Regions from separate parts of the Hoskinsella mucinilytica genome, predicted to be linked through region 1. Evidence: riboswitches for the same ligand, from Rfam matches in the RefSeq annotation. Region 1 holds a riboswitch; each other region holds the start of a gene.
The links. Region 1 has a riboswitch for thiamine pyrophosphate ahead of thiW (energy coupling factor transporter S component ThiW). Riboswitches for the same ligand answer to the same signal wherever they lie in the genome.

Region 1 (8,229 bases):
GGTACCAGCAATCACGATTTTAGTAGCTTTGCCAGTGATGCTTGCGGTAACTGGTCCACTAGCGCAAATCATATCTGAGCTATTAGGAAAAGGAATTACTTATATTTATTCTAATTTCGCAATTTTTGGTGGTTTGATTATCGGAGCTACCTGTCCTTTCTTTGTATTGACAGGGATACATCAGGCAACGGCTATTCCGATTGTTTTGAATGAATTGGCTACAGTGGGATATTCTGTTGTATTTCCAATTTTAGGATTTGGCAATGCTTCAGTTGCAGGGGCAGCGTTAGGAGTGGCTTTGAAAACGAAAAATAAAAATCTAAGAGGAGAAGGTATAAGTTCGGCTGTGATTGGAGCAGTTGGTATTACAGAGCCTGCTTTGTATGGGGTATTGTTACCAACAAAGAAACCATTTATTGCAGTGGGTATCATGTCAGGTATCTGTGGTGCATTATCTTTGGTATTTATGGTAAAAGCATATGGTCTAGGGCTTTGTGGATTAGGTGGACTACCATTATTCTTTGGTGATACTTTTATCATCTGGTGTGGCTTGATGTTGGTTGCTTACTTTGGTTCTGCGGCAATCACCTATGTATTGGGATTCAAGGATATCCCAGAAGAATAGGAGGATGATGATATGACTTGTAAATACCCACTCTTATTTCAACCATTAAAAGTAAATCAAATGATTCTAAAAAACCGTATCATATCTGCACCTTTGGGTAGTTTAACGGATAAATCTATCAGTGGCATTGGTATGATCATTCGAGGAACCAGTGGTTGTGTTCCAGATGGAAGATCAAGAATGGCACCAGGTCCTTATTGTTTTGAGGATATGACACAGAGTGCGAAGGTGAGAGAGCAGGTATCTATCATTCGCCAACGTGGGGCAAAGGCTGAATTTGAGCTATGTCATGTCGGTCAATATGCGAAGGTAAAACCTGGGGATTATGCCATAGGACCAATTGGTTTTATCAGAGAAGATGGGACAGAAGTAAGGGCAATGGACGAAACCATGATGAATGAAGTTGCGGATGCTTTTGCAAAGGGAGCGTTGGACGCAAAGGAATATGGCTTTGATATGGTCATGTTACATTTTGGTCATGGATGGCTTCCTACTCAATTTCTTTCACCTCATTTTAACAAACGTACAGATTCATATGGAGGAAGTTTTGAAAATAGAATGAAATTTCCTATGATGATTGTTGAGCGTGTAAGAAAAGCAGTAGGCAAGGAATATCCTATTGATATGAGAATTAGCTTAGATGAACATATTGCGGATGGAACATCTACCAAAGAAATCATACAATTTATACAAAGCATAGAGCATCTAATTGATATGGTACATGTTTCATGTGGTTTAGAACGTGAACTTAGTGCTATGAGTAGAATGACAACATCTCCATATTATCCGCATATGATCAATACCGGTCTTTCTAAGATGGTGAAAGAGGCACTGCATATTCCAGTAGCTGTAGTTGGGGCAATTATGACACCGCAAGAGGCAGAATCTATTTTACAGAGAAAAGAAGCAGATGCAGTAGTGATAGGTAGACAGATCATTGCCGATCCCTTCTGGACAAGCAAAGTATGGAATGGAGAAGAAGCGGATATCGTACCATGTTTACGTTGTTTGAATTGTTATAACATGTATGCAAGAGAAAAAAATCAGCATTATGGAATGAAGAGCATAACTTGTTGCTCTGTTAATCCTCGTTATTTACATGAAAATCGTGTACCTGTCGTTCTTCCTAAGGCTCAAAATAAAAAGTTGATATATGTAATAGGTGGTGGACCTGCTGGATGCAAAGCTGCTTTAACCGCATATGAACGAGGTCATAAAGTCATATTGATGGAAAAGGAAGCTCATTTAGGTGGGCAGCTGTATTGTAGCGAATTTGATGATTCTAAACTCGATTTAAAGCGTTATAAAGATTATTTGATTTATCAAATCATGAAATCAGATATCGAGGTGCGTTTGTCCTGTGATGCACAAGATCATCGAGAGGAAATGAAGCATGCAGATACGATCATTGTTGCAGTTGGTGCTCAGCCAATGAAACCAAGGATTGAAGGTATTGAACAAAAGCATGTTATGAATGCATTGTACGCTTATGAACATCAAGATGAAATCAAACAACAGGTCGCAATTATCGGAGGGGGTTCTGTTGGAACAGAATTAGCAAAGCTACTTGTGAAATCTGGTAGACAAGTTTCTTTGGTTGAATGGAGTAGACAACTTTGTTCCAATTTGAATGAGCATGTTCGTATGGGGTTATTACAGTGTCTAAAGGAAGCAGGAGATATAACAATTCTCTTGGAAGCGGAATGTAAAAGAATCGATCAACATGCTATTACGGTTTCTCAACAGGGAAAAGAACAGGTGATAGAGGCAGAAACTGTTATCTATGCTGTTGGAATGAAGGCTCAAAAAGAATTGGCGAATTCCTTTTTCCATCTCATACAAGATACCAATATCATTGGGGATGCTAATCGACCAGCTACAGTGGCAGAAGCAACTCATGATGGCTATTATGTTAGCGCTAGTTTATAACTTGTTTACTGCAAGCATTAAGATGTGTTTTGTCTAATTTGAATCTATGAAAGACCTTAAGGTAGAATGTCTAAACGATGCAATATTCAAATCTTTAAGGTCTTTTTACGAGAATGCTATGATTGATGTTAGGTTAACTTTTTATGTGCTTAATTCAGTCATTAATAAGAGACTATCTTGTTTGTTATCAACAAAGGAATAACTGTAGCAAGGTAATTGTTGGTAATATAAGAAGAAATCTATTAAGCTTTTTCTCTTGGTTAGAGGAAGAAAATCATAGTTTAAAAAGCCCAGTAAGAAGAATAGATAAGACTAAAACAAAGAAAGTTGTAAAAGAAGTGAACAGTGATGAACACTTTGAAATAGGTCGCATTACAAAGTACTATCATTTAAAATTAATAGATTATTATTTAGCTTAGGATCACTATAATACGCTAACATACGAAGATGTGTTAGCTGTGAAAGAAGATGTAGTCTCATATATATTACCTGATAATGATGAAATTAAGGCTTTAAGATTTGATGCGTTACTGTATGGAATAGAATTAGCCTACATAACAAGAAAAAATATAAAAGGACAAGAAAAGACTTAATAAAGCAGGTCGAAGCAGTATCAATTGTTGCCGATATTGCTAATATTCAAATGCAGTTTGAACTAATTATTCTTACAAGTAACAGATTATAAAATATAGCTAAAAATACATAAAATACCAAAACCACTCTTGCAATCAGAAATGTAAAGTGGTACCATTACTACTGTAATAAAAGGGGAGCCGATTGTGCTGAGAGGAAACGAGAAAGTTTCGACCCTGTGAACCTGATACGGGTAATGCCGACGTAGGGAGTATGATTGGAAGTTATTCTGAAGATATATCCTTGCGATATATCTCTTTTTTATTACTGCTAGCGGAAGGGGAGCGCCTTACGTGAAAAGAACATCAGCGAGGGAGCCTGCAAACAGGCTGAGAGGAAACTGTTATCGTTTCGACCGTACCATATCTGGAAAGGAAACCAGTAAAAGGCGCTGATTTTTATTATGATCCTTTTATTTGTTTCTATCCAGACAGCAAATAGGAGGGTGTTTTTTATGAGTCAGCAAAATCAAATTTTCAAAAGTGTATTTTTCGCTATGATGGTGGCAATTGGTGTCGTTATTTCACCAATTCTTCGTGTAGAAGGAATGTGTCCAATGGCACATTTGATCAATATCACTATGGCGGTTTTAATGGGACCATGGTGGTCCTTAGGCTGTGCAGTAACGATTGGAATCATTCGTATGGCATTGATGGGGATTCCGCCATTAGCATTGACTGGGGCAGTGTTTGGAGCTGCTTTGTCAGGTATCTTATATCGAGTTAGCAAGGGAAAAATATGGGCAGCAGTATTGGGAGAAATCATCGGTACAGGTATCATCGGGGCTATGGTATCCTATCCTGTTATGGAGTTTTTATGGGGTAAAAATGGATTGACTTGGATGTTCTATGTACCTAGCTTTTTGATGGGAACATTCATCGGTGGTAGCATTGCCTTTGTCTTCCTATTGAAGCTACAACATAATGGAATGCTAGTGAAGATGCAAACAAAGCTTGGAGGTAGAAGCTATGATGAAGTACGAGGAGTTATGGAACAGCAGAAAGAAACTGTTGTGGAAGCATGATCTGATTCATTGTATCACCAATCCGATTTCCATGAATGATTGTGCCAATGCAGTGCTTGCTTTAGGGGCGAAACCGATTATGGCACAGCATCCTGATGAAGTAGAAGAAATCACGAAACAAAGTAAGGCATTGGCACTAAATTTAGGTAATTTTGATGATATCAGAAAAGTAGCGATGTGGCGATCTCTTTCTATCGCAAAAACACATCAAATTCCGGTTATTCTCGATCTTGTGGGAGTTGGATGTAGTAGTCTTCGTTTGTCCTACGCCAAAAAGATGATAGCGGAGTGTTGTCCAAATGTCATAAAAGGCAATCTTTCGGAGATACGGGCAATTGCAGGGAAAACCAGTCATGCGAAGGGTATTGATGTTGGTATAGCGGATATTGAAAGTGAACTAAAAAGTGCGACATGGATCAAGGCGTTTGCCAAACAGCATCATTGTGTGGTTCTTTGCAGTGGAAAACATGATATCATCAGTGATGGTGATAGAACCCATGTTGTGGAAAACGGTTGTGAGATGATGACATTATGTACCGGTACAGGCTGTATGCTGAATGTAATTACCGCAAGTTTTTTATCGGTATTGCCATCATTAGAAGCTAGTGTCATGGCATGTAGTTATTTCGGAGTTGTGGCACAACAATGTCATGTACATGCAAAGGCACCGGGGAGCTTTCATTATCAATTATTTGACTGGCTTTATTCATTAAGTGAACAGGATTTCATGGAACATGCAAAGATAAGCGAGGTAACCGTATGAAAACATTAGATTTAACGTTATACTTGGTCACAGATTCCTCTGATATGAGTGAAGAAGAATTCCTTTGGAAAGTAGAAGAAGCTTGTAAGGGTGGTGTTACGTTACTTCAACTTCGTGAAAAAAACAAATCAACAAGAGACTATATTGATTTGGCATTTAAAGTAAAAGCAATCACAGATCGATATGATTTACCACTATTGATTGATGATCGATTAGATGTGGCATTGGCAGTAGATGCAGACGGAGTTCATGTAGGCGCTGAGGATATGCCAGTAGCTATGGCAAGAAAACTACTTGGTCCCAATAAAATAGTAGGTGCTACTGCGAAAACCGTGGCTGTTGCTCAACAAGCAGAAAAAGATGGTGCAAATTATCTTGGTGTAGGCGCAATTTATCCGACAACTACTAAGGTAAAAACGATCATCACTAAGGTAGAGACTTTACAAGATATCTGTAAGCATGTCGATATACCGGTTGGTGCAATTGGTGGCTTGAATGTAGAGAATTGTGACATTTTAAAAGGAACAGATATCGATGGGATATGCGTGGTTTCTGCAATAATGAAACAAAACGATTGTCATAAAGCCGCAGCTCAACTAAAAGAAAAAATACAATCGATATTGAAAAAATAAAGAAAATACAGGTGCTGATAATAGGTACCTGTATTTATTTTATTGCTGTATGAAATGTATGTATGAGCTGTTCATAATCAGGATGCTCTTTGATAAAATCATATTCATGTTGATCTGGATCCTCTAGATCTTGTAGCATTGCCGGAAGTGTCATTTCTGTGATACGAGAAGATTGAGGATTTTGCTTGATATGTTGAAATAAGGTGGATTCTGATAGCTTCCATTCATCTTGCATTGCATGAATCATCTGCATTAAAATTTGGATACATTCTGTTGCATTTTTACGCAAAAGGGAAAGTCGAAAATCTGCGATATAAGATTGATAATTCCAAAATTCCATTTGTTTAGATAATTGACGATACAAAGTTGCAATGTGATCTGCATCCTGTGCTCTATTCTCGCTTTCTGCGATGAGCATCAAGTCCTCTAGCGTTGAGAAAACGCTATTCATATCTTTCAACAATTTCTGTTCCAGTATTTGTGCAGCATCTTCTAACTGATCTTGTTTTATGAAAATTTGTGCCTGTGTACGAATCTTATCATAATGCGGTTCTTCAGGTAAGGTTTCCACAAGCTCATTGGCTTGTTTCAGTTCATTGTTTAGCATATGTTTTAAAACTAACATATAAGTTGCTTGATATTTGATTTCTAAATTTTCACTTTTCCTGCATCGTTGATAAATTTGTTCAATATCATTTATCATTTCCTTTGTGCTATGTGCCATATCCCAGGAAATCAAGCCATCCAAGAGTGTTGCTGTTTGAAACAGCAGAGCATCACAGGTTGGATATTCATGAATTTTTGTAAGTGCCATATTAAAGGCATGCTGGATACCATTTGTTTGTGTGTCTAAGATCAATTGATTGAGAAATGTTTGAATTTCTTGTTTACTGAGATCCTCTTGAAAAGACAATAAGGTATTCAAATCAGTATCTAACAAACGAGCCAATGCAGGTAACATGGTGATATCTGGATAAGTGATACCTTTTTCCCACTTATTGACTGCAGGTGTTGTGACGCCTAAATAAGATGCTAATTGTTGTTGTGTAAGGTGTTTAGAAAGACGTTGCTTTCGTATGATTTCATTTATTTTCATAAAACCCTCCTGTCTTTGTTATCATTGTAACAAAGCCTCGGTAAGGAAACAATTGAGTTCTTGTTTATTTTTAAGCAAATAAATTAACCATAGGTATAAAAGATAGGGGATTCATTCATTAGAAAAAGTGGATTCTTCACAGCCAAAGAATAAAATACAAAATAATGCGCCAATGACATTTAATGCCTTTTTCATGATGATGACCTCCTTTTTTCTACTTTCATTATAATAGAAAGAACCTAAAGTTGTCCTGTGAATACGATGACATTTCACTTACACTTTTGTAAGATACGAAATCTTGTGCAATTTAAACCACATTCCTGTATAATAAAGAAGGAAATGAGAGTGAAGTTATGAAATTTGAAGCGTTTCAATTAGATACAGCAATTTTAGAAGCTTTAGATAAGCTTGGTTATGATGAAACTATGCCTGTACAGGAACAGGTCATACCTTTGATATTAGAAGGAAAAGATGTTATTGTAAAATCAAAAACAGGAAGTGGAAAAACGGCATCCTTTGCGATTCCGATCATTGAGAAGATTATTTGGGAAGAAAGAGATCCTCAATGTCTTATTTTAACCCCAACAAGAGAACTAGCATTACAGATCAAAGAGGAATTTGATAACATTGGAGCATATAAAAGATTGAAAACAACTGCAGTGTTTGGAAAACAGCCTTATCGTTTTCAAGTACAGGATTTAAAACAACGATGCCATGTTGTTGTAGGAACACCTGGTAGAGTTTTAGATCATTTACAAAGGGGAACACTGAAATTAGAGAAAATCAAAACATTTATTCTGGATGAGGCAGATGAAATGTTGAATATGGGATTTATCGATAGTGTGAAAGAAATTATGGAATATTTCCCGGGTAATCTTACAACATGTCTATTTAGCGCAACCTATCCTCAAGCCATTCAAAATTTGGCTAAAGAATTTATGAAAGATGCAAAGATGGTGGAAATACAGAGTCATCATGCAGTAACAGAGCTTGTGACACATTATGCTTATCGTATGAAGGAGCATGAAAAACTTGAATTCTTATTGAAGCTACTTTGTAAGGAACAGCCAACGAGTTGTATCATATTTGCGAAGACCCAAGAGCATGTAAAGGAAGTTTGTGATGCTTTATATGAACGAGATTTGAGTGTCGATAAGATCCATGGAGGAATGCTTCAAGAAGATCGTATGGAGAATCTAAAAGATTTTAAAAAAGGGAAGCTTAGAATTCTTGTCGCAACTGATGTAGCTGCAAGAGGAATTGATATCAAAGAGGTTTCTCATATCATCAATTATGATATGCCAAATCGATCAGAAACTTATGTACATCGTCTTGGTAGAAGTGGACGTGTCAACGCTAGTGGTACTGCCATTTCTTTATTATCTCAATATGATGGAGAACGTGTTCGTTTATTAGAAGAGTTTTTAGGGGAGCCATTGACGATCAAAGACAAAAAAGAAGTAGAAATGCTAGAAGTAACAGAAAAGCTTTTACAAGGTCTACGACAGCCCATAGAAATTAAAGAAG
Region 2 (8,229 bases), on a different contig from region 1:
GTGCAGAAGATCACCCAGTTGTATTGGAAAGCATGGAATTCCCAGAACCAGTTATCGAACTGTCTTTGGAACCTAAAACAAAAGCTGACCAGGATAAAATGGGTCTTGCCCTTGCAAAACTTGCAGAAGAAGATCCAACTTTCAAAACTTATACAGATCAAGAAACAGGTCAGACCATCATCGCCGGTGTTGGTGAACTTCACCTAGACATCATCGTTGACCGTCTAAAACGTGAATTCAAGGTAGAAGCAAATGTTGGTCAACCAATGGTTGCTTACCGTGAAACAATTCGTGAAGCTGCTGAGTGTGAAGGTAAATACATCAAACAGTCAGGTGGTCGTGGACAGTATGGACACGTATGGATCAGATTTGAACCTCAAGAAGAAGGTAAAGGATTTGAATTCGTTGATGCCACTGTTGGTGGAAGCGTACCTCGTGAGTATGTAAAACCAACTGGTGAAGGTCTAGAAGATGCATTGCAGAATGGTATCATTGCAGGTTATCCGGTAATCGATATTAAAGCTACATTGTTCGATGGATCTTACCATGATGTCGATTCAAGTGAAATGGCTTATAAGATTGCGGCTTCTATGGCTTTAAAAGCTGCTGCCAAAAAATGTAAACCAGTTATCTTGGAACCAGTTATGGAAGTTGAAGTAACAGCACCTAATGAATATTTAGGTAGCGTTATGGGTGACGTAAGCTCTCGTCGTGGTGCAATTATTGACCAGGAAGAAAGAGGAAATGCGATCATCGTAAAAGCACACATCCCATTGTCAGAAATGTTTGGTTATGTAACTGACCTTCGTTCATTCACTCAGGGACGTGGAAATTATTCTATGAAATTTGATCACTATAGTGAAGTTCCTAAGAGTATTGCTGAAAAAATTGTTAAAAACAACAGTTCTGAAAATTAATTGTTGCTTTTATAAAAACTTTGAATTAGAATATACATGAAAACTATAAATTAGGAGGAAATTTAAAAATGGCTAAAGAAAAATTTGACCGTTCCAAAACACATGTTAACATTGGAACTATCGGACACGTTGACCACGGTAAAACAACTTTAACTGCTGCAATCACTAACGTTCTTTCAAAAGACGGTATGGCTGAAGCAAAAGCTTATGATGCAATCGATGGAGCTCCAGAAGAAAAAGAACGTGGAATTACAATCAACACTGCACACGTTGAGTATCAGACTGCTACTCGTCACTATGCACACGTTGACTGCCCAGGCCACGCTGACTACGTTAAAAACATGATCACTGGTGCTGCTCAGATGGATGGTGCTATCCTTGTAGTTGCTGCATCTGATGGTCCTATGCCTCAGACTCGTGAGCACATCTTGCTTGCTCGTCAGGTAGGTGTTCCTTACATCGTTGTATTCTTGAACAAATGTGACATGGTTGACGATGAAGAATTGATCGACCTTGTTGAAATGGAAGTTCGTGAACTTCTTTCTGAGTACGGATTTGACGGAGACAATGCTCCAGTTATCCGTGGTTCAGCATTGAAAGCTCTTGAAGGTGACGAAAAATATGTTGGTGCTATCCACGAATTGATGGAAGCAGTAGATGCATATGTACCAGATCCTCAGCGTGAAACTGACAAACCTTTCTTGATGTCTGTAGAAGATGTTATGACTATCACAGGACGTGGAACCGTTGCTACTGGACGTGTTGAACGTGGTGAAGTTAAATTAGGTGAAGAAGTTGAAATCGTTGGTATCCATGACACTCGTAAGACTGTTGTAACTGGTTTGGAAATGTTCCGTAAACAGTTGGATATCGCTCAAGCAGGAGATAACATCGGAGCATTGCTTCGTGGTATCAACCGTGATGAAATCCAGCGTGGACAGGTTCTAACAAAACCAGGATCAGTACACCCTCACACTAAATTCAAGGCTCAGGTTTATATCTTGACAAAAGAAGAAGGTGGACGTCACACTCCATTCGTAACTAACTACCGTCCTCAGTTCTACTTCCGTACAACTGACGTTACTGGTGTTATCACTCTTCCAGAAGGTACAGATATGGTTATGCCTGGTGACAACATTGAAATGACTGTTGAATTGATTGCTCCAATCGCTATCGAAAACAACACAAAATTCTCAATTCGTGAAGGTGGACGTACTGTAGGTTCAGGAAACGTTACTGAAATCATCGAGTAATAAAAAAACATTAAAAGCATCGGCAATTTCGCTGATGCTTTTTTTTTTTAACAATGTATTTGCATATTCCTTTATTTAGTGTATAATTTATAACGTCATGACAGGGGTGCCCTTGGGCTGAGAAATACCCTTATGACCTGATCTAGTTTATACTAGCGTAGGGAGTCAGATCTAGAATTGATAGATTTGTTTACTTACGCCTCATGGAGGTGTTTTTTTATGAAAAAGGTGACTACATTAGATTTGGTTTTTATGGCTTTTTATGCGGCGTTATTCATGGTTCTTGATTATTTTACTAATATGATTCCATTTTTGCGAATGCCAAATGGTGGCTCTATTGGTATATCTACCATCGCTTTACTCGTTTGCAGTTATCACTTGGGTTGGATGAAGGCAACATTTGTTGGACTTATTTCTGTATTGATTCAATTTGTTACAGGCCCAATGTACATTCCTCAAATATTAGGATTCCTATTAGATTACCTAGTTGCATTCAGTGTGTATGGTCTTGCAAGTCTGTTCCCTAACTATAAATATTTTTATAGTGGGGTATTGATAACAAATTTTCTACGTTTTTTAAGTCATACGATAGGTGGTGTGATCGTGTGGGAAACAACCTTATGGGGATCAATCATATATAATGCACCATATATGATAGCAACAATGATTGCAGGAATGTTGTTGGTTCCGATACTTGTAGAGCGTTTGCATTTAAAAAGAGCCTAATAATATAAGGAGATAGCAAAAAAAGTTATCTTCTTTTCTATGAGACTTGTAATCTAGAAAGAGATAGAAGATAATAGATGTGTTATATGAAGAAAGAAGGACAATGCAATGTTAAATAAACAATATTTTACTTCAGAATCGGTTACAGAGGGTCATCCTGATAAAATTTGTGATCAGATATCAGATGCAGTATTAGATGCAATTTTAGAAAAAGACCCTATGGCACGTGTTGCTTGTGAAACATGCTGTACAACTGGTATGGTCATGATCATGGGAGAAATCTCAACAAATTGTTATGTAGATATTCCTAGTATCGCAAGAAATACTGTTTTGGAAATCGGCTACGATCGTGCTAAATACGGTTTTGATGGAACAACTTGTTCTGTGTTGACTACCATTGATGAACAATCTGGAGATATAGCAATGGGTGTAGACCATTCTATGGAAACAAAAGAAGGTGGAGAAGAAAATAATGGTGCTGGTGATCAGGGAATGATGTTCGGCTATGCTTGTGATGAAACGCCTGAATTCATGCCACTTCCAATATCATTGGCACATAGACTGGCAAAGCAACTTACAAAAATCAGAAAGGATGGCGTTGTGGATTATCTTCGTCCGGATGGGAAAACTCAGGTTACTGTAGAATATGAAAATGATCGTCCGATACGAGTTGATACCATCGTAATATCTACTCAGCATTCTGAGGCAGTTAGTTTAGATACCATTCGCAAGGATTTAAAAAACTATGTGATTGATGCAGTAATTGATCCATCTATGATGGACGAAGACACTAAGGTTTATATTAATCCAACTGGAAGATTTGTAATTGGTGGGCCTCAAGGTGATAGCGGATTGACTGGAAGAAAGATTATAGTTGATACTTATGGTGGAATGGCTCGTCATGGTGGAGGTGCTTTTTCAGGTAAGGATCCTACAAAAGTAGATAGAAGCGCTGCTTATGCGGCACGCTATGTTGCTAAAAATATTGTAGCAGCAGGATTAGCAAATAAATGCGAAGTTCAGCTTGCATATGCAATCGGTGTTGCTCATCCTGTTAGTGTATTGGTTGATACTTTTGGTACAGGAAAGCTAAAAGATGAAGAAATCGCAGATATCGTACGAAAAGAATTTGATCTTCGTCCAACTTCAATCATCAAAACTTTGGAATTGAGAAAGCCTCAATATAAACAACTTGCAGCTTACGGGCATTTCGGCAGAGATGATTTGAATGTAAAATGGGAAGATACAACTCCTGCTGAGCATTTAAAGCAATATTTACCGGATTAACATAAGGAGAATGATGATGTTCTCAGATTACCATATGCATACCAGTTTTAGTGATGATTCTATTTATCCAATGGAGGAATTAGTAAACAGAGCAATTTACCTAGGTTTAGACGAAATTTGTTTTACAGAGCATGTTGATCATGGAATAAAATTCTATAATGAATTATTTTATACAACATATCGCCAAGAATTTGATCGTTGTAGAAAATTATACGGCAATCGAATTAATTTGAAATATGGAATAGAGTTTGGTATGCAAACACATACCATAGCTCAATATGAAAGAGATTTTAAACACAATGATTTCGATTTCGTCATTTTATCCTGTCATCAGGTCAATGATCTGGAGTTTTGGACTCAAGATTTTCAAAAAGGAAAAACACAGCGTGAGTATAATCTAGCTTATTATCAGGAAATTCTTGATGTAATGAAACAATATAAGAATTATAGTGTTTTAGGACATTTAGATGCAATTAAACGGGATGATAAAGCAGGTATTTATCCTTTCAGTGAAACGAAGGATATTCTAACAAAAATATTGAAGTTAGTGATCCAGGATGGAAAAGGACTTGAGATTAACACAAGTAATGAGCGCTATGGATTACATGATTTAACGCCTTGTCGAGATATTTTAAGATTATATAAGGACTTGGGTGGCAAGATTCTCACTTTTGGTAGTGATATTCATAAACAAGAACACGTTGGATACCACATTCAGGAAATAAAAGAAGATGTCAAGGCATTGGGCTTTGAGACATTCTGTACATATGAAAAAATGTGTCCAATTTATCATGATCTTTAGTTTTTGAAAGAGGAAAAGATAAAAAAATCCTCTTTTTTTATTGGTTTTGCGATAAAAAAACAATGTAAGCGTATACAGAAAATGAGGTTATATACAAAATAGAACGTATACAATAAAACCTTTTGTTTAGGGCGAAAATTGTGAAAAAAAGCCTAAAATAGGGGTTGTATTCAATATTTGTATGTGTTAAAATATTATCACGACCGCAAGGACATGCGAGGTTGCTGACCCACTGAAAGGCGTTGTCATGAACAGCCGGTCAGGGAATTCGCATCGAGCGAGTCTATAATCTATATAGACGAAAGGAGATTATTCATGGCAAAGAAAAATAGCGTAAGAATTCGCTTAAAAGCCTACGAACACAGAATCTTAGATGCATCTGCAGAAAAGATCGTTCAGGCAGCACAAGCTCACGGTGCAAAAAAGATTGTTGGACCAGTACCTCTTCCAACTGAAAAGCAGGTAGTAACTATCCTGCGTGCGGTACACAAGTATAAAGATTCTCGTGAACAATTCGAGATCAGAACTCACAAACGTTTAATTGAGATTGTCGGACCTACAGCAGAAACTATCGATTCATTGAGTCGTCTAGAACTGCCAAGTGGTGTTGACATCGAAATTAAGCTGTAATGGAGGTGACATCATGAAAGGTATTCTAGGACGTAAACTTGGTATGACTCAGGTTTTTACTGAAGATGGAACATTGATTCCAGTTACAGTAGTAGAAGCTTGTCCAAATGTCGTATTACAGAAAAAAACAGTGGAAAACGATGGATACGAAGCTGTACAGTTAGGTTTTGAAGATGTAAAAGAAACTCGCAGTACAAAACCAAATACTGGTCACGCTGCGAAAGCAAATACAGCTCCTAAAAGATTTATCAGAGAAGTTCGTGATAGCGAATTTGCTGATTTGAACTTAGGGGATGAAGTGAAGGTTGATATCTTCAGCGCTGGTGAAACAGTTGATGTTATTGGAACTAGCAAAGGTAAAGGTTTCATGGGAACAATCGTTCGTAACAATGCGAAAATCGGTCCTAAGAGCCATGGTTCAGGACATCACAGACACATCGGTTCTCTTGCTACAAATGGTATTACTTCTAGACAGGGTAAAATCTTAAAGGGAACTATGATGGCTGGTCAAGAAGGTGGATACAGAACCACTAATCAGAATCTTACAGTAATCAAGGTTGATGTTGAAAACAACTACCTATTAATCAAAGGAAATGTGCCTGGACCAAAACGTGGATTGGTTATGGTACAGTCTGCAAAAACTTCTAAAGGAAACAGTGAGGCTGTCACTTTAGTAGACTACACGAAAGAGGAGGAATAAAAGATGCCTAAGATGGTCGTATTAAGCCAAGCTGGTAAAGAGCTACACGAAATTACTCTTGCCGATACAGTATTTGGCATCGAGCCAAATCAGCAATGTATCTTCGATGCAATCGTTATGCAGCGTGCATCAGCTCGTCAGGGAACACATGACACTAAAAACCGTACAGAAGTACGTGGTGGTGGACGTAAGCCTTGGCGTCAAAAAGGAACTGGACGTGCTCGTCAAGGTTCCATTCGTGCTACACAGTGGAGAGGTGGAGGAATTGTATTTGGTCCTACTCCAAGAAGCTATAGCTACAAACTTAACAAAAAAGTTCGTCGTCTTGCACTAAAATCAGTTTTATCTGAAAAAGTTGCAGAAAACGCAATGAGCGTTGTTGATAAATTTGAGTTGGAAGCACCTAAAACTAAAGCATTCAATGAAATTATCACTAACATCAACGCACCTAAGAAAACATTATTCGTAGTATCTGAAGGTGAAGATTTTGAAAATGCATTCCTAAGTATGAGAAACATCCCAACAATGATGATGTTGACTGCAGATGGAATCAATGTTTACGATATCGTAAATGCTAACAAAATCGTCTTTACAGAAGCTGCTGTAAAAGATGTTGAGGAGGCACTTGCATAATGGATAACTATAAAGATATTATTGTTCGTCCTATCATTACTGAAAAGACAATGAGATATATGGATGAAAACAATTTGGTGACATTTGAAGTAAAAAAAGGAGCTAACAAAGTTCTTGTAAAACAAGCCGTAGAAAAAGTCTTCGGTGTAGATGTTGAAAAAGTAAACATCGTCAACGTAAAGCCTAAAGAAAAAAGAATGGGTAAATACGTTGGAAAAACGAAAGCTGTTCGTAAAGCATATGTAAAAATCGCTGAGGGACAGGATATCGATTTATTTGGCTCTGACGAAGAAGCTAAATAAGATCAGGAAGAAGCACGCTATTTCCTGAATAAATATTGCGTAAGGAGGAAATTGACACATGCCAATTAAGAAGTATAAGCCGACCACTCCTGGTCGTCGTGGGATGACAAGCCTGTCAAGAGAAGAAATTACTTGTGACAAGCCTGAAAAAAGTTTGTTAGCCCCTTTGAAAAGCAAAGGTGGACGTAACAACAACGGACGTATTACAACTCGCCATCAGGGTGGTGGACACAAGAGAAGCTACCGTATCATCGATTTCAAAAGAAATAAAGATGGTATCCCTGCTAAAGTAGCAACAATTGAATACGATCCAAACCGTTCTGCAAATATTGCATTAGTGAATTATGCAGATGGTGAAAAACGTTACATCATCGCACCTAAGGGTTTGACTGTAGGAACTACAATCTTATCTGGTAAAGGTGCTGATATCAAGGTTGGTAACTCTTTGGAATTGAAAGATATCCCAGAAGGAACTTTCATTCATAACATCGAGTTAAAACCTGGTAAAGGTGGACAGTTAGCTCGTTCAGCTGGAACAAGCGCACAGATTTTGGGTATTGAAGATAAATACGCTACTGTACGTTTAGCTTCTGGTGAAGTTCGTAAAATTTTGTCTAATTGTCGTGCTACGATCGGTATCGTAGGAAACGAAGACCACAGTCTTGTTAACTATGGTAAAGCTGGACGTATGCGTTGGAAAGGTGTTCGCCCAACTGTTCGTGGTTCTGTTATGAACCCTAACGATCACCCTCATGGTGGTGGTGAAGGACGTACTCCAGTAGGACGTAAATCTCCAATGACTCCATGGGGCAAAAAAGCTATGGGTGTCAAGACTCGTAACACTAAGAAGGCTTCAACGAAACTAATCGTTCGTCGTCGTAATGGCAAATAGGCAAAGGAGGAAATGAAAAATGAGTCGTAGTTTGAAAAAAGGCCCATTCTGTGATGACCACTTGATGAAGAAAGTGGAAGCATTGAA
Region 3 (8,229 bases), on a different contig from region 1:
TCCTTTCTTTATTGATGATCTTCATATGTGTCATCACGGTTTTCTTTTCAAATAAATTCTTTTTGATGTCCAAGGTAGAAGATATCGGGGTAATGATGATTAGTGGCTGTAACGTCATTCGCCTATCTATTTTTCTCATCGTTCAAAACTTTATTATCTTATGTGTAGCAGCACCGATTGGTGCATTGATTGGTTTTGCATGTCATCCCATCATCAATTATTTGATTTATCAAAGTATGGGTATTTCCGCACCGATCTTTGCTTTTTCCACAGATGCGATGATTTATTGTTTGATTACCTTGTTTATGGTTGGCTTTTGGTTGATCATCGTAGATAGTGGATTTATCTATCGTATGGATTCTTTGGATACCCTTTTAAAATCTAAGAAAAGCATGGATCCATTAGGTAAACCTAAAAACATGTACTTTAAAGTATTTTATCTGGCTATCTATGGTGGTATTCTTTATTACCTATGCAGTCTTGATTTTTCAAAAATTAACTTCATTTTCATGATTTATGTCTCTGTGGCAATTATATTGGGACCGGCAAATATTTTTCGCTATGTCTTTCCTGATGCCATCAAATGGCTGAAAGATAAATTTCATTATTCTGATCCATGTCGAGTCATATCCGCAGGTAATTTACGCTACAGTATCATCAACAGTAATTTATTGGTGACGATCATCCTTGTAGATGTATCTATCTTATTCTTTTATTTATGTAAATTCAGAAACGATGATGCGACTTTTATGGTGGTCTTAGTATCTTATGTCGTATCCTTGTTATTGATATGTATTTGTATTGGCTATAAGTTATCCAGTGACGCTTTAAATAAAAAACGTATTTTTCAAAACATGATGTCCATCGGATATTTAAAATCCGATATCAAACGCATCATTCATCAAGAAATCAGTGGATTCTTCTTTTTGATCATTTTCATATGTATCCCACTCTTGCTTGTGATTTCAACCATGTATACCATGATTCATGTCATATCTTTAAACTTCATGATATCCATGCTGTTGTTATTTATCGCAATGATCAGTGTGTCAGGGATCATCATGTATAAAGTCTATTGTAATTTGATATTTAAAGAAGCATTAACAAAACCAATCACATACGAAGAATAGGAGATAAGACAATGAATAAAATACTAGAAGCAAATAACCTTGTGAAAATATATAATCAACATACTAAAAATGAATTAGAAGTGCTACATGGCATTTCTCTGGATGTCTATGAAGGTGACTTTATTTGTATCATGGGACCATCCGGATCAGGAAAATCTACCTTGATCAATAATCTTTCTACCATCGATATGCCAACCAAAGGTACGGTCAAGATCAATGGTGTCAGTGTGCATAAAATGATGGAAATGGAAACAGGAAAATTCCGTTATGAAAATCTGGGCTTTATCTTCCAATCCTTTAACCTTATGGATACCTTAACGTTAAGAGAAAACATCGGTGTCCCTCTTACTTTAGCAAAAGTAGAAAAGGATGAAATCAAAAGACGTGTGGAAGAAGTTGCACAAAAGTTGGAATTAACAAATTTATTAGATAAATATCCTGTAGAATGTTCCGGTGGTCAATGTCAACGATGTGCTGTCGCAAGAGCCTTGGTTACCAATCCTAAGCTGATAGTCGCAGATGAGCCAACCGGTAATCTGGATTCTAAAAATTCTCATGATCTATTGAATATATTAAAAGGACTGAATGAAAACGATCACGCTACGATCATCATGGTAACTCATGATGCCATGATTGCCAGCTACTCAAAACGTCTTTTGTTTATACGAGATGGTGTCATCGATGAAGACATTGAACGAGGAGATTTAAATCAGAAAGACTACTTCTATAAAATTGTACAAGCAAACAGTAAAGAATCCATGGAGTTATTATTCTCTTAAGGCTGACAAAAAGCAGTTGACATTCATCAACTGCTTTTTCATGTTCTATAACAACGCTTTAGGATCTTGGTATGGTAAATGTAATGCTTCACTTACTCCTTGATAAGTGATATGACCCTTACAAGTATTCAATCCCAATAAGAATCCATCGTCCTCTTTCAAAGCATCAAGCCCCTTATCCGCTAGTTTCAGTATATAAGGTAAGGTAGCATTTGACAATGCCATAGTAGAAGTACGTGGTACAGCTCCCGGCATATTCGCAACAGAATAATGCATGACACCATATCGTTCAAAATATGGATCATCATGTGTGGTGATATGATCACTGGTTTCGATACATCCACCCTGATCAATTGCGACATCAACGATCGCACTTCCTTGTTTCATTGTTTGAACCATATCCGCTGTGACGATTTTAGGAGCCTTAGCGCCCGGTACCAGAACAGCACCAATCACAAGATCCGCACTACGTAATGCTCTACGCAAATTATATTCGTTGTTGTATGCGGTATGAATGGTTCCTCCTGAAATATCATCTATATATCCCATACGATCTGCACTGATATCAAAAATGGTAACGATTGCGCCCAAACCACAAGCTATTTTTGCGGCATTCAAACCTACCGTTCCACCACCGATGATCACAACTTCTGCAGGAAATACACCTGGTACTCCACCAAGCAACAATCCACGACCACCATTGTTCTTTTGTAGCATCGTTGCGCCCACTTGTACTGCCATACGACCCGCAACCTCACTCATCGGTGTCAATAAAGGTAATCCACCTTTTCTATCACGAACCGTTTCATAAGCAATCGCACTTGTATGTGATGTCAACAAAGCATTCGCAAATGCTTCATCATTAGCAATATGTAAATAAGTAAATACAAGCTGATCTTCACGTAAATAATGATATTCACTAGGGAGATACTCTTTTACTTTCACAATCAAGTCTGCTTTCGCAAAGACCTCATCAACAGCTACGATCTTTGCACCTGCTTCCTCATATTCCTTATCTGTAAAACCACTGCCGATTCCGGCATTTGTTTCTACATAGACCTCATGACCTGCTTTGCATAAAGTAAATACACCTGCTGGTGTACAAGATACACGATTTTCATTGTTTTTGATTTCCTTTGGAATTCCAATTCTCATGATCATTCACACTCCTTATGCGTTACATTATAACACTTTTCTGTAAATGAAGCGATTATTTTCTCATTTCTTACATTTTTATTTCATATTCCAACAATGATTTAACGGTCCACTTCCCTTACCTAAATCAAGTCCATCCTTTAGTGCTCCTGTGATATAAGCCTTTGCCTGTTTCACACTTGTGACCATATCAAGACCCAATGCAAGATTACTTGCAATCGCACTGGATAGTGTACATCCTGTACCATGCGTATTTGGATTTTCGATTTTTTCACAAGAAAGCCATATCTGATTTCCATGATCATAGAGAAGATCATCCGCACAATCATCAAAATGTCCGCCTTTGATCAAGATATAACCATCATAATGCTTAGCGATTTCCTCTGCCGCTTTTACCATATCCGCCTTGTTATGTATCGAATATCCACACAATACTTCTGCTTCCGGAATATTCGGTGTAATGATATCTGCTAGTGGTAATAGCTTATCTTTCAACAAGTTCAATGCTTCTTCTGCCAACAAACGATTCCCTGAAGTCGATACCATAACAGGATCTACAACAATATGCGATGCTTGATATTGTTTTAATTTTTTGACGATTACATCGATCAATTGTGGTTGGGATACCATTCCGATCTTCACTGCATCGGGATAGATATCATCAAAAACACAATCGAATTGTTCTTCTAAAAAAGCCGGTGTAACATTCATGATATCCTTTACACCACACGTATTTTGCGCTACCAATGCTGTAATGATGCTCATACCATACACCTTATGCGCCATAAATGTTTTTAAGTCTGCCTGTGCCCCTGCACCACCACTTGGGTCTGTTCCTGCGATCGTTACTACCTTTTGCATATCATTTCCTCCAATTCTCTCATATCCTCGATATAAGTATCTGCACATTGTTTGATTTCCTTTTCATCCTTGTTCTGTGAGCGTTCCTTCACCGCCACAACATAAAATCCCGCTTTCTTCGCTCCTTGTATGGCATGTAATGCATCCTCAATGATCAAAGTATGTTCTTTTTTCATCTTCATCATCTCGCAAGCTTGAAGAAAACATGTAGGATCTTCTTTCGATAAATGCAGCTGTTCACAACTCACAATAAAAGAAAAAAATTCTAACAATCCATGCTTCTTCAAAGCTGCCTCACATACTGCAACATGATTGGCACTCAACACTCCCATGCGAATCCCCTTTTGGTGTAAAGATGTCACACATTCCTTTACCCCCGGTTTTAAGCGCATGGATCTATAACAATCACATAACAGCTCATAAACCTCTCTAGAAATCGTTTCCTTCGTAAGTGTTGGCAAATAATGCGTATGTAAATAGTCGATTGCCTCTTCCATGCGCATAGCTTCAAACAATTGATCCAATGCCTGATTGGTATAAATTCCTTTTCCTTTTAAATATTGAACAGCAAAATTATCCCACACATGCATACTATCAAGTAAAGTTCCATCTAAATCAAAGATACAAGTGATATCATCCATAACTGCTCCCTTCTGATATAAGAAAAGGAATCTACCAACATGGGCAAATTCCTTCATCAGCAATCAGTTCCCTACGTTGGCATTATCCAAATCAGGTACGGTCGAAGTCATTCAACTTCCTCTCAGCCTGTCAAGCAAGCTCCCTTTTTTCATAGGTATCATACCATAAATCGATGGATTAGGAAAGTAAAATTCCGAAAGGTATGATACAATAACAACTAGAGGTGAATACAATATGAATGAATTAAGAGCATTTTTTAAAGATTACAAAGAAAAGCAAGCTGCCTATGCGATGGCATTGAATACGATGTATTATGATTTACATACGATTGCGCCAAAAAAAGGTATGCCAAAACGCAACAAAGCGATGGCGATCCTAAGTGGTGAAGCTTTTCGTATGGCCACAGATCCTGATGCGCTAAAACAAATCGAAGCACTTGCTAAGCAAAGTGATGATCCCCAAGAACAACGTGAATTACAGTTGTTTCTAAAAGGTATGCAACTGAATCGTGTCTTACCAAAAGAGGTGTATATCGCTATGCGCCAAATTCAAAACGACAGTGAAACTGCTTGGTATGAAGCAAAGCAACAAAATCAATACGACATCTTTGAACCACACCTAAAAGCAATCATTCAAAAACAAAAAGAAGTCTTAAGCTATCTCAAAGATAAAACATCGGATTATGATTATTTGTTAGACAGTTATGAAGATGGAATGAATGTGGAAACGTATGATGCTTTCTTCAAAGCAATCAAAGAATCCTTGGTGCCATTGATCAAAGAAATACAGGAAAGAGGAAAGCATATAGATGATTCCATCCTATTTCAAAGCTATGATGTGGAAAAACAAGCAGCATTCAATGCACAATTATTAGACTATTTAAAAATGGATCATGATAAGTGTATCTTAGGCTTAACCGAACATCCTTTCACTGATTTTTTCAGTGATAATGAAGCCAGGATCACTACCCATTATTATGAACATATGTTGATGTCCGGTATCTTCTCAACCATTCATGAATATGGACATGCCTTATATTCTCTACAAGTCGATCCGACTTACGATCAAACTGCATTAAAGGATCAAATCGGCTATGCCATGCATGAAAGTCAATCACGTTTCATGGAAAACCATATCGGAAGACATCGTGCATTATGGGAAGTACAATTTCCTATTTTACAAAGCTATTTCCCTGAACAATTAAAAGATGTCAGCTTAGATGCCTTTATGGAAATGATCAATGTTTCTAAACCTTCCTTGATTCGTACAGAAGCCGATGAATTGACCTATCCTCTACACATCTTGATTCGTTATGAACTAGAGAAAGAATTATTCAATGGACATGCGAATCTAGACGAATTAGAAACGATGTGGAATGATAAATATGAAGAATACTTAGGAATACGTCCTGATAACGCAAGTGAGGGCATTCTACAGGATATGCATTGGGGTGCCGGAAACTTTGGATACTTTCCAACCTATGCATTAGGTAGTGCATACGCTGCTCAATTTTATGATGCAATGTCGAAACAAATAGATGTAGCTGATTGTTTGAAAAAGAATCACTTTGAAGAAATCGCTGCTTGGCTACAAGAGCATGTTCATCGTTTTGGTGCCTATCAAAAGGCTGATGATATCTTACTTCATGCTACAGGAATTCCATTCGATCCAAGTTATTATATTGATTATCTTACAAGTAAGTATCGTAAATTATATGCATTAGACTAATACCAAAAAACTGAAGTACTCCATGGTCTTCAGTTTTTCTTATTTCACCTTTGTCATCATTTTTAATTTCTGTTCCAAATAACCTACAGTAAATTCTCCCCAACTATAATTTGCCATATATTCTCCGGTATAAGAATTGATAGCATCGACATCCCAATCCATAAACTTATAAAAATCACAATCGATTTTGGTGATATCCACAGAAAAATGATTGAATTTTTTGACAATGATATCCTCAATGCCTGCCTCTTTTAATGTCTTCATCATGGAAGAGATATATGTCTGCATTTGATTTTGTATGGATATGGTATATTGTTTATCTTCAAATAATACCGCAAACAACTCTCTAAGGGTACATCCGCTACCCTTTTTATGTACTAAATATGCCAATATTTCCTTTGATTTACTACGTGAAAAATGAAGTGGATGACCATCTACAAATACTTCAAAATTGCCAAATGTCTGTACCTTAACACGTTGTTTATTTTGCGCTTCCAATGGATAGCGAAGATGATGTAACGCTTCTTGAATCATCTTCGCTGACACAGGCTTTAACAAATATCCACTTGCATAAAGCGAAAAAGCCTCTAAAGCATAACGAGCATACGCTGTCACAAAGATAAGGTTTGTATGAGGATTGATTTCTTTTAGATACTTTGCGATTTGTAAACCGTTGATATCCGGCATTTCGATATCCAAAAAAGCGACATCAATATTATGTTCCTTAGCAAATGCGATAACCTCTGCTGCCAAACAAAAACCATAAACTTGAATGGTGTCATCCATGTTTCGTATCGTTGTCATCAAATCCTCCATTGCTAATCTCTCATTATCCATTACTACAAATATCACAGCAATCACCCTTCACTTTGTCTATATAATGCATTCATTATCCATGATAAACCATAACAAACTAACAACAAATTGCTTGCTGTATGAATTCTCTATTCATCTTTTTCAGGTAGAAACAACATCACACTAGATCCTTTTCCGATTTCACTTTCTACTTTCATGCTTCCACCACATATCATTTCACACCTATTTTTTACATTTCTAAGTCCAATATGACTTTGATCTAACTTCTCCATCTGCTTTACATCAAAACCGATTCCATCATCCATCACTTCTAAAATGATCATATCATTTATTTTCTTCGAACTGATGGTAACTGTTCCACCCTCCACTTTTTTCGCAATGCCATGATTCACTGCATTTTCAACTAGTGGCTGTAGTAACAATGGTGGTAAATAAAAATCACGATATTGTATATCATATCGTACCTGTAACAACTCCCCATAACGCATCTTTTCAAGCGATAAATAAATTTCAATATGATGTAACTCTTGTTCAAAAGGAATGTCACTTTCATTTGTCACAGAATTTAAATTTTCCCTTAAATAATGTGCGATTTGTTGTACTCCGATTTTTGCTTTTTGAGGATCAATATCACAAAGCCTTCCGATTGCCGTTAAAGAATTATAAAGAAAATGTGGCTGTATCATTGAAAGCATGATCGAAACACGAGAATGCAACAACTCCAGTTCTTTCTCCTTCATCTGTTTCGCCGCTTGACTTTGAATATATAAATACACGATCAGTGTAGATATGGTGGTTGCGATATACAAAAGTGCGATTCCATAGATACTTATCTGAATGCACATTGCCACGATTGGCAAAACGATTTGTGAAGATAAACATAACAACTCCAAATGACTTAGACATTTTCGATAAGCAAATAGAAGTCCTGCATTGATCAACATACATGAAATGGCCAATACCTGAGAAAGCCAAAACCAGTTTGCTCTATGATACATATTAAATTCATCTATATAATAATACATATGATTCCATTGTGAAATCACTGCCAATAAAATAGAAATAACAACAATGACATCTATCAAATAAAGAACATTCTTTTTTATTTTGGTTCTTTG
Region 4 (8,229 bases), on a different contig from region 1:
TGCGTCCATCAGGTTCGTAGAGATTTCATTTGCTTTGATCGGTAAACGATAATAGAAATACACATTCTCTGAATTAGAGTTTTCAGCATCATCTTTGATGATCCAATTCTTTGTATCCTTGGTATTTAATGTAATCAAGGAAGCATCCGCATCGGGTAATTTAGTACCAATAGCATCTTCCCAATATTTCGTTGCGGTTACTCTGACATAAAGGGTGTGATCCTTTACGTTTTTGATATATGCACTGCTATCGATTTCATCACCTGGCATCACAGATGCAATCTGTATACCATCTTCGGTTTTCACAGCTTTTTCATCTTGACTATCTTGCACTAGCTCAATACCTAAGCTTCCCGCACTGATATTAGCGCCAACTTGCGTTTCCGCATGGAAGAATGCCATGGAGCCTTGATAAACCAGAAATAGAAGCAGAAAAGCTGCTGTTGTAACCATTACTATTTTCTTCATAGGATCATTTCCTCTCATTCATTTAAAGTTTCTTATCAATTCTATTCTTAGTATAAAGTATCACAGTAACAAAATAGTCACACGAAATTCATATTTTTCTCATGCATGAAAAAAAGAAGCACTAGGCTTCTTCCTCCATGATCGTTACATTTTCTCCATTTAGTATCTTATTCATATTACGAATCGCACACATTTTTCCACACATCGTACAAGTATCTTCTCTTTCCGGTGTGCTGTCTTTACGATATCGTCTTGCTTTTTCCGGATCAATGGCAGTATCAAACATAGCTTCCCAATCAAGATTTCTTCTAGCTAAGGCCATCTTATGATCCCAATCGATTGCCCCTTTGACACCTTTGGCAACATCTGCCGCATGTGCCGCAATCTTAGATGCAATGATTCCCTCTTTCACATCATCTACATTCGGTAAACGTAAATGTTCTGCAGGAGTTACATAGCATAAAAAGCTAGCACCATAGGTTGCCGCAATTGCTCCGCCAATGGCCGCAGTGATATGATCATAACCCGGTGCGATATCGGTAACGATCGGTCCAAGCACATAAAACGGTGCTCCTTGACAAATGGTATTTTGAATTTCCATATTAGCCTGAATCTGATTCAATGGCATATGACCAGGTCCTTCAATGATGACCTGTACATTCTTTTCCCATGCACGCTTTGTCAATTCACCAAGGGTAACCAATTCTTCAATTTGTGATATATCACTTCCATCCTCAATACAGCCCGGGCGACATGCATCCCCAAGACTTAAGGTAACATCATATGCTTGGCATATTTCCAACACTTCCTCATATCGCTCATAAAACGGATTTTCGTTTCCGGTAAGTTCCATCCAAGCAAAGATGATAGAACCACCACGAGATACAATATTGGTGATCCTTTTATTTTCTTTAAATCTTTGCGCAGTTCGTTTGTTGATACCACAATGAATCGTCATAAAATCTACACCATCTTGTGCATGCATACGAAAGACATCGATCCACTCCTGTGTCGTGATATCCTTTAATGCCTTATGGTAATAAACTACCGCATCATAAATCGGTACGGTTCCTATGATTGCAGGACATTCTTGTGTCAATTTCTTACGAAACGCTCTTGTATCTCCAAAAGAGCTTAGATCCATGATTGCTTCTGCGCCCATATCGATCGCATGATGAACCTTTTCCATTTCCATATCAAGATCCAAACAATCCTTGCTTGTTCCAAGATTTACATTGATTTTCGTTTTCAACATTCGTCCGATTCCATAAGGTTTTAAACAAGTATGGCGCTTATTCGCAGGTATGACGATTTGTCCTTTCGCTACATAAGTTAAAACATCTTGTATATCCATTTGTTCATAAGCAGCTACAGCTTCCATTTCTTTTGTGATGATATGCTTTCTAGCGGCATCCATCTGTGTTGTGTAATTCATCTTCATCCTCCTCGTATATGCAAAAAAAGCTGTACGCCTGCTACGGTGTTCAGCTTTTTTTAAGTTCTCTATCGTGGTTGTATCTATCCTAAGTCACAATAAAATCCCTTCGTCGGCATTATCCGTATCAGGTTCATTGGGTCAGGATCGTAAAGATCCAATCTCAGCCATCATCGGCACCCCATTTTTTGTACGTGTTTATTAGACCACAAAACAAGGAATAAGTCAATCTTTATCAAAAGATTGCTCATAGATACAGGATTGATGTTTTCCTTTTGTTTTTGCTTCATATAAAGCTTTGTCCGCATGTCGATACAGGTCATAAAAATCAGAACCATGTTGAGGTGCTAAAGCGATTCCGATCGATAATGCTATCCTTTGATCGCCATGTCCGTTTTCTTTGATACTTGTTTGAATATCATTGATCAATTCATGTAAAGCATCTAAATCATTGGTATGGGTAAAGATCAAAAACTCATCTCCACCTAATCTACAGAATACATCCTCTTCCATCTTTATGACCTTTTGGATACAGGATGCGACCATTTTCAATACATGATCGCCTATGATATGACCATAACGATCGTTGATATGTTTAAAATCATCTAAATCAATCATCAACAAAGCCCAATGTTGCTCTTGCTTTTGAGCCAATGCATTTTGAATCAAGATTTCGCCCATTCTTCGATTATAAATACCGGTCAACGAATCAAATTGGGCATATTTCTTTTCCTCTAACGCAAGCTCTTCTTTTTCCATTTGCTCACTCACATCTTGAAAATAACCGATGGATTTCACAAACTGTCCCTCATCATCATAAATCCTTTCACAAGTCATCTTGAGCCAAAGCTTTTTTTCATCATATACAGAAAGATCCACAATGGTCTCGCTCACATCTTCTTGTTGTAGATTTTCCTGCAACAAAGATAAGAGATGATATGTCTTAGGTAAAAACCGCTCTTTATGCTCCATCTGTTCCATAAAATGATCCAATAGATAATTGCCATGAACTTCTACCATCGTAGGTGGTATGACCTCACTGATTTGACGCAATGCTTCTTTGCTCATGGATAAGCGATCTTTTTTTACATCATATTCCCAAACATCAATTGCGGCTTGATGAATGATACTATCAAACATTTGTTGAGAAATTTTCAATTCTTGATCTTTTAATATCGTTGCTGTTGCATCGATCATAATACCATAATAAAGAGCACCATATGAGCTCATTCCACAATAGGTTGCTTTCATATGAATGTATCTTGTGGAATGATCTTTCGCAAGTGATCGAAATACGATATCCAAATCTCTTTGTTCTTTTATAGCATGTGCCACCGCATCTTTGACCATCTTACGATCTCTTGGATCTGTAAAATAACTACCCTTGGTTCCTATGATCAGTTGTTTATACTCTTCATTTTCATATCCCATCACTTTTGCCAGGTTATAGCTATGATAAGTAAATTTCATACCCTCAAAGCTAAACACATCTCCTGGAGTATTCGCTACGATTGCTTCGATCTTTTCCTGCATATGAATCAGATCATCTATATCTTCAATGATTCCGGCATAGTAGCTTTCCTGTTGATGTTGGATCAATCTGGTCTGATCTCTGACCCACATCGTTCCATTGTTTGTATAAATACGATATTCCGCAACAAATAAATCATCACTTTGATTTTTTATATCATCCACCTTCGTGAGCTTCTCACGATCCTCAGGTACGACCATATATAAGTACTTCATTTGAAAGCGGGTTTGTAAATCTTCTCTGCTAAAACCCAGCATGGATAAAAAGCGATCCGATACCGTTCTCAAATCAAATTCCGGTGTCTGATAACATTGATGATATCCTCCGGGCACAAGAGAATTCAATAAAGTAACATCCTCTCTTGCCTCTTGTAACATCATTTGAGTATTGGTCGTTTCTGTAATATCGATACAACAAGATATGATGGCAAGTCTTCCATCCTCTGCCTGCACCACTCTTCCTTTATCAATGACCCAAAGCCAACTGCCATCTTTACAAAGCATTCGATAACGTGTCGTATATTCCAATCCTTCATAAAAGGATCCTCCGATATCTTTCGCAACACTTGCCCTATCATCCGGATGTATCGTATGTTCCACAAGTCCGTCAATATGATCATACATATCTTGATAGGAATCATAACCCATCAACTTAATGATTTCATCATTTGCAAAATATAAAGGGAAACCCGCTTCACAATATCCGCCGATCATACCTCCAGGTACAGATTGTGCAAATAAATAAGCTGCATTTTCTTTATTCTCTTTCGCCATCATCTTCGATGTCGTGCTAGGTGCCACAATTCCCAAAATATTCTGTAATACTGTTTGTGATTCTTTCAATGCTTCCTCTTGTTGTTTCAAACGTGTAATATCTGTCCACAACTGATTATAAACCTTAATTCCATCTTCTTCTCCGATATCATTGATATGCTGTTCGATCCATACCACGGTTCCATTAGGCGCAATGGTTTGCAATTCCATATTGCCTTCCTTAGCCCAACGTTTCGGTGATTGCATTAGTTCGATCACATGATCCTTTTCCTTCCAAGGTAAGATAGATATCGCATCTTTACTCTCTAAAAAGGCTTTATAAGCATCTTTATCCATTCCATACTGTTCATATAGACCACCACAAACAACACGCCTGGAAATGACCTTATCATCCTTCACTCTTAACTCTACGATATTACCTGGGATAGAATTGATCAAAGCTAACATATCTTTTTGAAGCTTCATCATTTCGGTATCATCTCTTACAGCCCCATAAAACAGTTTCTTATTCCCTTGTTTTCTAAGATAGAAGGCACGAAGATGCATCCACATCATTTCACCATTCAAACGATAGCGTCGAAATACACCACTTGCCTCTTGGGTAGGTGATTGCTGCGCCCGTTGAAAAATTCCCCATACGATATCCACATCATCAGGATGTACTTGTTTGATGATTTGATCTTGACGTTCAGCCAGATCCACAGAATTACATCCCGTCAATCGATAATAAGAATCATTGACCATTTGTATAGATAAATGATGGTCATCTCTGATTTCATATAAAGCAATGCCACCTAAGATATTACTGAGCATTGCCTCACTTGTAATATCTCTATGAAACAAATCATGCAATCCGATCGTCGGCAATCGTTTTGCCAAGATTCCTCTGGTATCAATTAACAATTCCTTCGCAAGCAATGCTTGAAATTCAACTTTCGGCATAGGTTTATAAAAATAATACCCTTGCATATATTCACAATCCAGATGCAATAGATTATCCATCTGTTCCTTTGTTTCCACACCCTCCGCAATCAATCTTAAGCCAAGCCATTTCCCTATTTGAATAATGGATTCTAAAATACCGTTGCTTTTTAATGCACTGTATTCCGTAACTTCCAGAAATTTCATATCGATCTTCAAGACATCTATCTCAATATCTTTCAACATATTCAAAGAAGAATATCCACTACCGAAATCATCCATCAAGACCGTAAAGCCAAGTGTCCTTAATTCAGATACCGCATCTAATAAACGCTGATAATCTTCTGTATACACACTTTCCGTAATTTCAATTTCAATCATCTTAGGATGTAATCCATAGGTCGCAATCAATTCGGAAAAAACCTGATCGATGCGATACTGATAAATATCCATACGAGAAACATTGACTGAAATCGGTACGATTGCCAAATTCCGTTTCATACGATCTTGTTGAAAACGACACACTTCTTCCCAAACATAATAATCCAACTTAGAAATAAATCCACTGCTTTCTAAGATCGGGATAAATTCACTTGGTGGAAGAATCCCTTTGCTCGGATGATTCCATCGTACCAATGCTTCCGCACCGATGATACGCTTGGTTCTGGCACTACATTGCGGTTGATAATAAATTTCAAATTCGTGGTTTTCTAGTCCACGTTTTACCCCAAACAATATCTCTTGATTATTAGCCAGCTTTTGCGTCATTGTCGTATGATACGTCGCTACTCTTTGTGCATAATTACCTTTTACACTATCCAAAGCAAGCATCGCACGATCACACATCAAGGTTACAGACATTGTCTGATCTTTGATCAAATAAATACCGGCAGCAGGTAAGAATTTCACATCCTTATCATAGTTCTGCATCCAAGTAATGATCTCTGATTCCAATAAGGAACCCACACATTGAGATCGTGGTAATAACATCACAAAATCATCCCCACCAAAACGAGCCGCAATGCCCCCACAATGATGTACTTTATGTCTGATCTGATTGGCGATATAAATCAATAACTTATCCCCTTCTTTGGTACCATACCAATCATTAAACAACTTAAAATGTTCAATATCGATACATACCATCCCAAAGCTTTCATCACTATGCTGAGCTAAGTATTGTTTTACCTGTTTTTGAAAAGCCAAGGTATTATACAACCCTGTCAAAGGATCCAATATTTGAAACAATTGATCCTCCATTTGTTTATGACCGATCAAATATTTCCTATCAGAATTAACAATAAAGCATAAATACACATTTTCTTTCAACCTCTTTTGTCCGGGATTGATATAAAAGGAAAACCAATGATACTCTTGATCCTTACCTAATAGACGAAATTCTTCTGACAGATAACCAAGCTTACTTACCTTTAATCCCATTACAGATACATTCCAAAAATCAAGAAACGCTTTTTGATCCTCCGGATAAACCTGATGAAAACAAATTTGTTCTATCAGTTGTTGTAACTTTCCTTTGGTTTTATATGTAGTCTTATGTTCATCATGATATAAAATTTCATACGTATCATAAGATGTATCAAATTCCATCAACCCATCATATCTCACATTTTCATTCAAATGGATAAACATCTGACGCTTAGGATTAAGCAATCGATGAACATATAGAAGCATACATTCCCCTTCGTTCGGCCATTGAATTGGAAGACTGGTACACTCTACCCAACATTGCCATTTTTCATGATAGATCAACTTCCGTATTCCACCGACGTTCTCTTTTATTTTCACAGGACATGTAGGACAAGGCTCTTTTCTTCCATGAATTTCCTGATAGCACAAAGAACGTTCTATCTGTTCATCCATCACCGTTTCACATCCTATATCCGCATATACGATTTGATGATGCTTATTGATGATATAACTTCCATCTTGTTTTACTTCCGCACTACCTTTGATCGTTTCATCCATCATCGATCACACCTCCTGTATGAAATATTCTCACACACCCAATATGTTAGCGTTTACACCTTTTATATAAGTATAACATACTCTCACTTGAATTGACGATTTTTTGCATACATTAACAGAAAGCTCAACCTGTCATCCAACAAGTTGAGCCCTCATGATGTTATTCATCCTTATGTTTCTTCCCTTTCCACATTGTAGCGATTCCAGCTAACATAGCCATCAGGATTGCCCTAAATCCATTTACTGCTATTCCTCCTGTATCTTTGATTACTCCTTCATCACTTCTTTGTTTGGTATAAGTCTTTATGATCGTTCCCGTATAATTCCCTTTCATCGTGATGATAACGGTTGTCTTATCCCCATCAATCTCTGTTGTGATATCATAATCGATTCCTTCTACCAATACCTTTTCCCCATCTGTCAATCTTATATCTTCTAAGTCTTTATCTGTATCGATCGCTGGTACCTTTACTTCACTCTTTGGTTCGATCACAAAGGATACCACTTCACTTTCTATTCCTTCATAATCTTCACTATCTTCCACAACTGCCTTCACATACCATGTTCCTGCATTTGTTGGTAATACATCTGTATACTCTCCATCCATACGATCACTATACAAATATCGAGGTGTTCCAAATAAGAATCCAACTTGAGCTTTCGATGGTGTTTCTCCATATACCCAATCCTTCATTGACAAAGGTACGATTAGTTTATTATCAGCCTTAGTTACATTCAGATTTACTTTGATTCCGGTTACTACCTTATAATTCGTATCCTGTGGTGTATAAGTTATGATAACTTCATGACTTCCTACACTTCCTACCATTTCATCTGGTTCTACCCAAGTAAATCCTGTTGGTAATTCCACATCTTTTAGACTTTCTCCAAAGGTTGCCTGTAACCCGGTTGGTATCGTATAGGTTGGTTCTGCTTGTAATATCTTAAAGCTAACGATCGTATCCAATCCTGTATATTCTTTTGAAGCGATGATCGTTGCTTTCATATACCATGTTCCTGCAGTTGTAGGAACCTCTGTCGTATATACACCATTTGGATCATTACTATACGTATAAACGACATCCCCATATTCTGCTTTTGCACTTGGCTTACTA

Region 2: another riboswitch for thiamine pyrophosphate. It lies ahead of UGRO018_RS13425 (energy-coupled thiamine transporter ThiT); the one in region 1 lies ahead of thiW (energy coupling factor transporter S component ThiW).
Region 3: another riboswitch for thiamine pyrophosphate. It lies ahead of UGRO018_RS03770 (HAD family hydrolase); the one in region 1 lies ahead of thiW (energy coupling factor transporter S component ThiW).
Region 4: another riboswitch for thiamine pyrophosphate. It lies ahead of thiC (phosphomethylpyrimidine synthase ThiC); the one in region 1 lies ahead of thiW (energy coupling factor transporter S component ThiW).

What each region holds. Positions count from the first base shown of each region.
Region 1 covers NZ_JBEQZJ010000050.1:15,039-23,267, forward strand. The annotation lists gene UGRO018_RS15315 (PTS transporter subunit EIIC) at 1-625, shown strand, start outside; gene UGRO018_RS15320 (oxidoreductase) at 638-2,554, shown strand; gene UGRO018_RS15325 (hypothetical protein) at 2,698-2,973, shown strand; gene UGRO018_RS15330 (hypothetical protein) at 3,013-3,147, shown strand; TPP riboswitch at 3,311-3,416, shown strand; gene thiW (energy coupling factor transporter S component ThiW) at 3,642-4,211, shown strand; gene thiM (hydroxyethylthiazole kinase) at 4,156-4,974, shown strand; gene thiE (thiamine phosphate synthase) at 4,971-5,606, shown strand; gene UGRO018_RS15350 (helix-turn-helix domain-containing protein) at 5,641-6,702, opposite strand; gene UGRO018_RS15355 (DEAD/DEAH box helicase) at 7,056-8,229, shown strand, end outside.
Region 2 covers NZ_JBEQZJ010000037.1:27,318-35,546, reverse strand. The annotation lists gene fusA (elongation factor G) at 1-917, shown strand, start outside; gene tuf (elongation factor Tu) at 986-2,170, shown strand; TPP riboswitch at 2,263-2,351, shown strand; gene UGRO018_RS13425 (energy-coupled thiamine transporter ThiT) at 2,390-2,896, shown strand; gene metK (methionine adenosyltransferase) at 3,005-4,183, shown strand; gene UGRO018_RS13415 (histidinol-phosphatase HisJ family protein) at 4,200-4,985, shown strand; gene rpsJ (30S ribosomal protein S10) at 5,301-5,615, shown strand; gene rplC (50S ribosomal protein L3) at 5,629-6,315, shown strand; gene rplD (50S ribosomal protein L4) at 6,319-6,948, shown strand; gene rplW (50S ribosomal protein L23) at 6,948-7,250, shown strand; gene rplB (50S ribosomal protein L2) at 7,309-8,142, shown strand; gene rpsS (30S ribosomal protein S19) at 8,162-8,229, shown strand, end outside.
Region 3 covers NZ_JBEQZJ010000007.1:72,665-80,893, reverse strand. The annotation lists gene UGRO018_RS03790 (ABC transporter permease family protein) at 1-1,130, shown strand, start outside; gene UGRO018_RS03785 (ABC transporter ATP-binding protein) at 1,142-1,909, shown strand; gene ald (alanine dehydrogenase) at 1,955-3,064, opposite strand; gene thiD (bifunctional hydroxymethylpyrimidine kinase/phosphomethylpyrimidine kinase) at 3,143-3,925, opposite strand; gene UGRO018_RS03770 (HAD family hydrolase) at 3,913-4,566, opposite strand; TPP riboswitch at 4,618-4,722, opposite strand; gene UGRO018_RS03765 (carboxypeptidase M32) at 4,802-6,295, shown strand; gene UGRO018_RS03760 (response regulator) at 6,335-7,147, opposite strand; gene UGRO018_RS03755 (sensor histidine kinase) at 7,240-8,229, opposite strand, start outside.
Region 4 covers NZ_JBEQZJ010000028.1:4,547-12,775, reverse strand. The annotation lists gene UGRO018_RS11185 (hypothetical protein) at 1-468, opposite strand, end outside; gene thiC (phosphomethylpyrimidine synthase ThiC) at 590-1,903, opposite strand; TPP riboswitch at 1,991-2,097, opposite strand; gene UGRO018_RS11175 (diguanylate cyclase domain-containing protein) at 2,129-7,117, opposite strand; gene UGRO018_RS11170 (MBG domain-containing protein) at 7,275-8,229, opposite strand, start outside.